One region of the Bradyrhizobium sp. CCBAU 51745 genome, then DNA from elsewhere that is predicted to be linked to it. Evidence: predicted binding sites of a transcription regulator. Region 1 holds the regulator's gene; the other holds the start of a gene.

Region 1 (3,496 bases):
AGCTGATGAGCAAAGCGGCCGATCTGAAATCTCAGGCAGATCCGATGCCCGACCGGGATCAGGGCCCCAAGGCGCCCGACGTCGCTGAAGTGGAAAACGCGGCAAGGGGAAATCCCATAACGCGGTCGTGACGCTGCCCACAGTTCTGCCCCCGTCGGACCGGTCTGCCCGGATCATGCTGGACATGAGCCCTAGTGCCCGAAGCGTAAGCTTCGCAGCAGTATAGCCCTTTTTGCGTCGGCCCTCCCGCTCGGCTAGAACCTTGCCCGACCGAGTCCTTGATCTCGTTGCGGGAGTTCGCCGTGGCCCTGATGCCGGTTTCCGATGCGCTTGCCGCCGTGCTCGCCGGTGCGGAGCCTTTGGCTGAGGAAATGATCGCTCTGGATCAGGCCTTCCATCGCGTGCTCGCGCGGGACGTCGCGGCGCGCCGGACGCAGCCGCCCGAGGCGATGTCAGCGATGGATGGTTATGCCGTTCGCGCGGCTGATGCTGCGAAGGTTGATGCGCAGCTCACGGTGGTCGGCGAGGTTGCAGCCGGCCGCCCATTTGCAGGAACGGTCGGTGCCGGCGAAGCTGTCCGGATCTTCACCGGCGGCGTCGTTCCCGCCGGCGCCGATGCGGTCGTGATCCAGGAGGACACCATCGCGGACGGCAAGCGCATCACGATCAAGGAAGCTGCCCTCACCGGGCGGCACATTCGCCCCGCCGGGATCGACTTCCGCGAGGGCGACGTGCTCCTGCGCAAGGGCGCACGGCTGACCGATCGGGACCTTGCGCTCGCCGCGGGCATGAACCATCCGCAGCTGAGCGTTCATCGCCGTCCTAAGGTCGCGATTCTCGCAACCGGCGACGAGCTTGTGATGCCGGGCTCGACACCCGGCCCCGGCCAGATCGTCTATTCCAATGGCTACGCCCTGCACGCCCTCGCCCGCAGCGAGGGTGCCGACACCATCGATCTCGGCGTCGCCGCCGACACGCTTGCCGCCACCACCTCGGGCATCCGCCGCGCCCGCGAATCCGGCGCCGACATCCTGATCACGACCGGCGGAGCGTCTGTCGGTGACCACGATCTGGTGCAGCAGGCGCTTCGGCACGAAGGTATCTCGATGGCGTTCTGGAAGATCGCGATGCGGCCGGGCAAGCCGATGATGAACGGGCAGCTCGGGCCGATGCGCGTCATCGGCCTGCCCGGCAATCCCGTGTCATCCTACGTCTGCGGCTTCCTGTTTCTGGTGCCGCTGATTCGCGCGCTGTCGGGCCGCTCAATGATTCATCATCGCCGCGAACGCGCCGTGCTCGGTCGCGACCTCGGGGCCAATGACCAGCGCGAGGATTATCTGCGTGCGCGTCTGGAGACGCGGGACGACGGCACGCTCGTCGCTCTTCCCGTCAACCACCAGGATTCCTCACTGTTGGCGAATCTCGCTGCGGCACAGGCACTTCTCGTGCGCGCGCCGTTCGCACCGAGGGCCGCTTCCGGCACGCCTTGCGAGGTGTTGCGACTGCCGGAGTGAGCGCGCCGACGCAACCGTCCCGCGAACTTTGTCGCGTTCACGGTAAATTAAGCAGTTGCGGAACATGTATCGAACATATAGTGTCCGTTCATGATTTGTTTCGAGCATGTAGCGGCTTACTGCTGAATTCAGCGTCTGGGAATCGAGCGACATCGTCAGGGGGATTTTGGTCGAGATGTTAACGCGCAAACAATACGAGCTCCTGCGGTTCATCAGCGAGCGATTGAAGGAAAGCGGCGTGCCGCCCTCCTTCGACGAGATGAAGGATGCGCTCGACCTGCGCTCCAAGTCGGGCATCCATCGCCTGATCACTGCGCTCGAGGAGCGCGGCTTCATCCGCCGCCTGCCCAACCGGGCCCGCGCCATCGAAGTGATCAAGCTGCCTGAACTCCAGGCGGCTGCCGGCAGCCGTCGCGGCTTCACGCCGAGCGTCATCGAGGGCAATCTCGGCAAGGTGCACACGATGTCGAGCCCGCCCGTCGATGAGGGCGAACGCCCTGTCGCAGTTCCCGTGATGGGCCGGATCGCGGCCGGTACGCCGATCGAGGCCTTGCAGACGCGCAGCCACACCATCAGCGTCCCGCCCGACATGCTCGGCGCGGGCGAGCACTACGCGCTCGAAGTCCGCGGTGATTCCATGGTCGATGCCGGCATTCTCGATGGCGACATGGCGCTGATCCAGCGCAACGAGAGCTGCGACACCGGCGATATCGTGGTGGCCCTGATCGACGACGAGGAAGCCACGCTCAAGCGTTTCCGCCGCCGCGGCGCCTCGATCGCGCTCGAGCCGGCAAACGCCGCCTACGAGGTCCGGATCCTGCCGCCCAACCGGGTCAAGATCCAGGGCAAGCTGATCGGGCTGTACCGCAAATACTGAACGCGGCGCACGTCGCCACCTGGCAAGCACGCCCTCAAGATCGGAGCGGACGATTGTCCGCTCCGGCTGGTTGGTTTTTCTGGTTTTGCACTGATTATCCGGCCACCTCTCCCGCGCTACATCCCCGGCACGCCATGACGAAGCACGCATCGCTTCGCAGGCCTTGCGAGACCGAGGAGACCGCCATGCGCAAGATTATTCTGAGCACCGTCGCGATCGCGCTGATCGCAATATCAGCGTCGCAAACCTTCGCTGCGCAGCCGCAGCATCACGTTCGCAGGGCGCCACAGGCGACGAACGAACAATTCCGCAGTGCCCGCAACGCCGTCGGGCAACAGGCGCAGCCGGCCTGGCCTTATTCGGGTTGGTCGGCACCGGCTGGGCGCTAACGAAGAAGCTCTCGGAATGCACGGAAGCAGTCTTTGTTCCTCGGATGTCTGAAAAAGAAATTGTGATGGCAGCCTGCAGACTCAAGCCGCAGATTTGCCCCCAACATGGCATATGATCGCAGGCTTCCACTCTGATAGAGGCCTGCGCCTCAGAAGAGGCGCGGGTGCTCTATCGCTGATGAGGAGCACCCGATGTGTGACTATAGCTTGCATGCCGTCGCGACGCGTCCCGCAGAGGTCGGCGAGACGATCGTCACGACAACCTTCCGCGGCACCTCGACGCGCGGCTTCGCCTCCGAAGCCGACATGTCGGTCGCGGTCTGCCTGCTGCCGGGAACGGAGCTCGCCTTCGCCGACAACGTCCGCTACGACAACAGGTGGATCTGGACGCGCACCATCAATTCGCGCGTCGGCAAGTTCGGCAAGGTCGATCCGCACATTCCCGATCGTCATCACGACGCGATCGAATTCCCCGATGGCAAATACGTGCTGGTGACCCAGCTCGTCGAAGGCCAGCGCGCAACCGTGCTGCAACTGCCGGTGACCCAGCCGCTCGGTGAGCGCGAGCACAAGCCGCAAGTTGTCGCCGACAGACAGCCGACACCTCCGGGCCTGCCGATCGGTTGAACCGGCCAAAATTGGGCATGATCTCCGCGCAAACGCGTTTTCGCGTTTGTCGCGCCGGAGAACCGCTCCGCGCTTGTCCGGATCATGCC
Region 2 (3,496 bases), on a different contig from region 1:
TGTCCTTCAGCCGCCAGAGCAGCCGATAGAGGATCGCAAAGCGCTCGCGATCGCGATGCAGGATTGCCGATTTTGCGAGATCGACGAATTTGCCTGATACATTGAACGTGCCGTCATTCACTTCGAGGATCGGCGACGGTGCGGGCGGCGCAAACAACTCCGCTTCGCCGCCTTGCACGGCCCAGGTGACGTCAGTGGGCCGCACATGATGAAGCACGAGGCTGCGGGCGGCTTTGCGCCAGCCGTCGAAATCGGTTTCGCTGTCGAGGGTCATGTACTGCATCAGAATCCAAACCCCAATTGCGTTGCTTTCGGCTTGAATCGTTCGATCAGTCCGGCAGCATCGAGACGATGCGGCGAAGGGCGGTGATCGCTGAGAATGATGAACGGCAGCGCCTTGTGCCTGGGGACGTGCAGCCGCGCCAGGTCGGAGAGGCGGATCGTGGTGGTGCGCCGCGTCGCGATGATGCGCTCGACCGCCTTGGTGCCGAAGCCCGGCACCCGCAGCAGCTCCTCGCGGCTGGCGCGGTTGACGTCGAGCGGGAAGCGGTCGCGATGGCGCAGCGCCCAGGCAAGCTTCGGATCGATATCGAGCGACAGCATGGCGCTGTCGTCGACGATCTCGCCGACGTCAAAGCCGTAGAAACGCATCAGCCAGTCGGCCTGGTAGAGCCGGTGCTCGCGCAGCAAGGGCGGCTGCACCAGCGGCAAGGCGCGGCTGGCATCGGGGATCGGGCTGAAGGCGGAGTAGTAGACGCGCCGCAGCCGGTAGGAGCCGTAGAGATTGGCGCTGGTGTGGAGGATGGTGTGATCGTTCGCGCTGTCGGCGCCGACGATCATCTGCGTGCTTTGGCCGGCCGGCGCGAAACGCTGCGGTCTTGCCTTTGTTTTTTCGTTACGGCCTTCCTCGGCCTCGTCGAGCTTCAGCCGCAGCCGGCCCATGGTGCGGCGGATCGCGCGCACGTCTTTCTCGGGCGCGAATTGCCGCAGGCTCGCGGCTTCAGGCATCTCGATGTTGATGGAGAGACGGTCGGCATATTTGCCGGCCTCCGCGATCAGCGCATCGTCGGCCTCGGGAATGGTCTTGAGATGGATGTAGCCGCGGAAGTGATGCTCCTCGCGCAGCTTTCGCGCGACGCTGACCACTTGCTCCATCGTGTAGTCGGGGCTGCGGATGATGCCGGAGGAGAGAAACAGTCCCTCGATGTAATTGCGCCGGTAGAAATCGAGCGTCAGCTTGACCAATTCGTCGATGGTGAAGCGGGCGCGCGGCACGTTGGAGGAGGCGCGGTTGACGCAATAGAGGCAATCGTAATTGCAGGCGTTGGTCAGCAGCACCTTGAGCAGCGAGATGCAGCGTCCGTCCGGCGCGTAGGAATGGCAGATGCCCATGGCCGGCGCAGTCGAGCCCATGCCCTTGCCGTCGCTGGAATCCCGCTTCTCGGTGCCGCTGGAGGCGCAGGAGGCATCGTACTTGGCGGCATCCGCGAGAATTTCCAGCTTGCGTTGTATGTCCATGTTTGAATCTCTTTGATTCCGCTCATGAATCTTTGGCGCGCCAATTCGATTGACTCTTCGGCTGCCGTTAGCTTTATATTAGAACATATCATGAACAAATGAGCCAGCCGTTGGTTCTTCTTTTGAAAGCCACGGCATCAATCTTTGAGGAGCGGCGAGCATGAGCGGCGCACGCATGAGCGCGCTTGCGGCCTTGCGCAGCCAGATCGAACGGATCGAGACGGCGGAGGTCGTGCATCACCACGACCGCGTCGCGCTCGGTCACGGCGAAGTAGACCGCGCGCTGAAAGGCGGGCTCGCGCGCGCGGCGATCCACGAGGTGTTTTGCGAAGGGCGCCAGGGCGCGGCCGCGGCCGGCTTTGTCACCGGGCTTGCGGGCCGCGTCACGACGCAGCGGCCGCTATTGTGGGTGCGGCAGGATTTCTCGGAGATCGAGACCGGCGCGCTGTCGATGAGCGGGCTCGCCGAGCTCGGCCTCGATCCGCGCCGCGTGGTGATGGTGCGTGCGGCTGACGTGGAGAGCGCGCTGCGCACCTCGGCCGATGCGCTCGCCTGCGATGCGCTCGGCGCCGTCGTGCTCGAGCTCTGGGGCGAGACCAGGCAGTTCGACCTGGTGGCGAGCCGCAAGCTGACGCTGGCTGCGCAAGGCTCAGGCGTCACCGGCCTGTTGCTGCGGATGGCGGCGCAGCCGCTGCCGTCAACCGCGGAGACGCGCTGGATGCTGCGCGCGGCGCATTCACCGCCAGGATCGGTTTGGGATGTCTGGGGCGCGCCGCGCTTCGATGTCGAGCTGTTGCGCAATCGTCATGGCCCGTGTGGCCGGTGGATCATGGAATGGAAATGTGATGAGCGCCAGTTCAGTGAACCGTCGGCGTATCCTCAGCCTGTGGCTGCCGCGCCTGCCCATCGACCGGATCCAGCGCTTCTTCAGCAGCGCCGGGCTGGGTAAGAATAACAATGAGCCGAACATTGTCGTCATCAAGGACGTCAATGCATTGGTAATCCATGCGCTGGACGAGGCCGCAGAGCGCCTCGGCCTGTATATCGGCCAACCGCTGGCCAATGCGAGGGCGATGTGCCCAGATTTGAAAGTGTTCGACGCCGATGTCGTGGCTGATGCGAAGACGCTCAGCGACATCGCCGATTGGTGCGACCGCTTCACCCCGCTGGTGGCGCTCGATCCGCCGCATGGGCTGTTCCTTGATATCACCGGCTGCGCGCATCTGTTCGGCGGCGAGGCTGCCTTGTTGCAGACGCTGGTCCGGGCGCTCGGTCGACAAGGCTTTGCCGTCAGTGCGGCCATCGCCGGCACGTCGGTCTGCGCGCGCACGCTGACGCGGCAGGCCACGGGCAGCATCGTTGCCGATGGCGAAGAGGCGGCGGCGATCGACCGGTTTCCGGTGTCCGCGCTCGGTGCGGACGAAGCGATCACCACCGGCCTGCGCCGCGCCGGCCTGAAAACCATCGGCGATGTCGCATCGCGCAACGCCTCCGAAATCACGGCGCGGTTCGGCGCGCGGTTTTCCACGCTGCTCGCGCATGCGCTGGGGCAGGGCGATGCGCCGATCAGCCCGCGCAAGCCGCTGCCCGATTACATCGTGGAAAAACGCTTTGCCGAGCCGATCGCGACCGACACCATGATCGCGATGACGCTGTCGCGGCTCGCTGACACGTTGATCGCGTCCATGGAGAAGCAGGGCAAGGGCGCGCGGCGGCTGGAAGCTGCGTTCTTCCGCACCGACGGCGTGGTGCGCGCGATCATGGTCGAGACCGGGCGTCCGGTGACGCGAAGCGCCGTCATTGACCGGCTGTTCCGCGAACGGCTCGATGCGCTCGCCGATCCGCTCGATCCCGGCTTCGGCTTCGACATGGTGCGGCTGTCGGCGAGCCGCACCGAGATCGTGGTGCAGGAGCAGCGCGATCTCGATGCCCATGTCCATGACAATGACGAGCTCGCCGCGCTGATCGACCGCATTGC

What was found. The regulator LexA, encoded in region 1, represses DNA repair genes until DNA is damaged. The targets are predictions, from matches to a motif close to TGTTCNNNNTGTGTTCNG.
Region 2: a site for LexA is predicted at 1,598-1,615, ahead of XH98_RS25845 (ImuA family protein). Genes of this name have one in related genera too.

What each region holds. Positions count from the first base shown of each region.
Region 1 covers NZ_LBJP01000070.1:35,603-39,098, forward strand. The annotation lists gene XH98_RS17230 (hypothetical protein) at 1-131, shown strand, start outside; gene XH98_RS17235 (molybdopterin molybdotransferase MoeA) at 303-1,514, shown strand; gene lexA (transcriptional repressor LexA) at 1,690-2,391, shown strand; gene XH98_RS17245 (hypothetical protein) at 2,577-2,780, shown strand; gene XH98_RS17250 (hypothetical protein) at 2,973-3,407, shown strand.
Region 2 covers NZ_LBJP01000085.1:32,683-36,178, reverse strand. The annotation lists gene XH98_RS25855 (UdgX family uracil-DNA binding protein) at 1-283, opposite strand, end outside; gene XH98_RS25850 (putative DNA modification/repair radical SAM protein) at 283-1,518, opposite strand; gene XH98_RS25845 (ImuA family protein) at 1,679-2,467, shown strand; gene XH98_RS25840 (Y-family DNA polymerase) at 2,364-3,496, shown strand, end outside.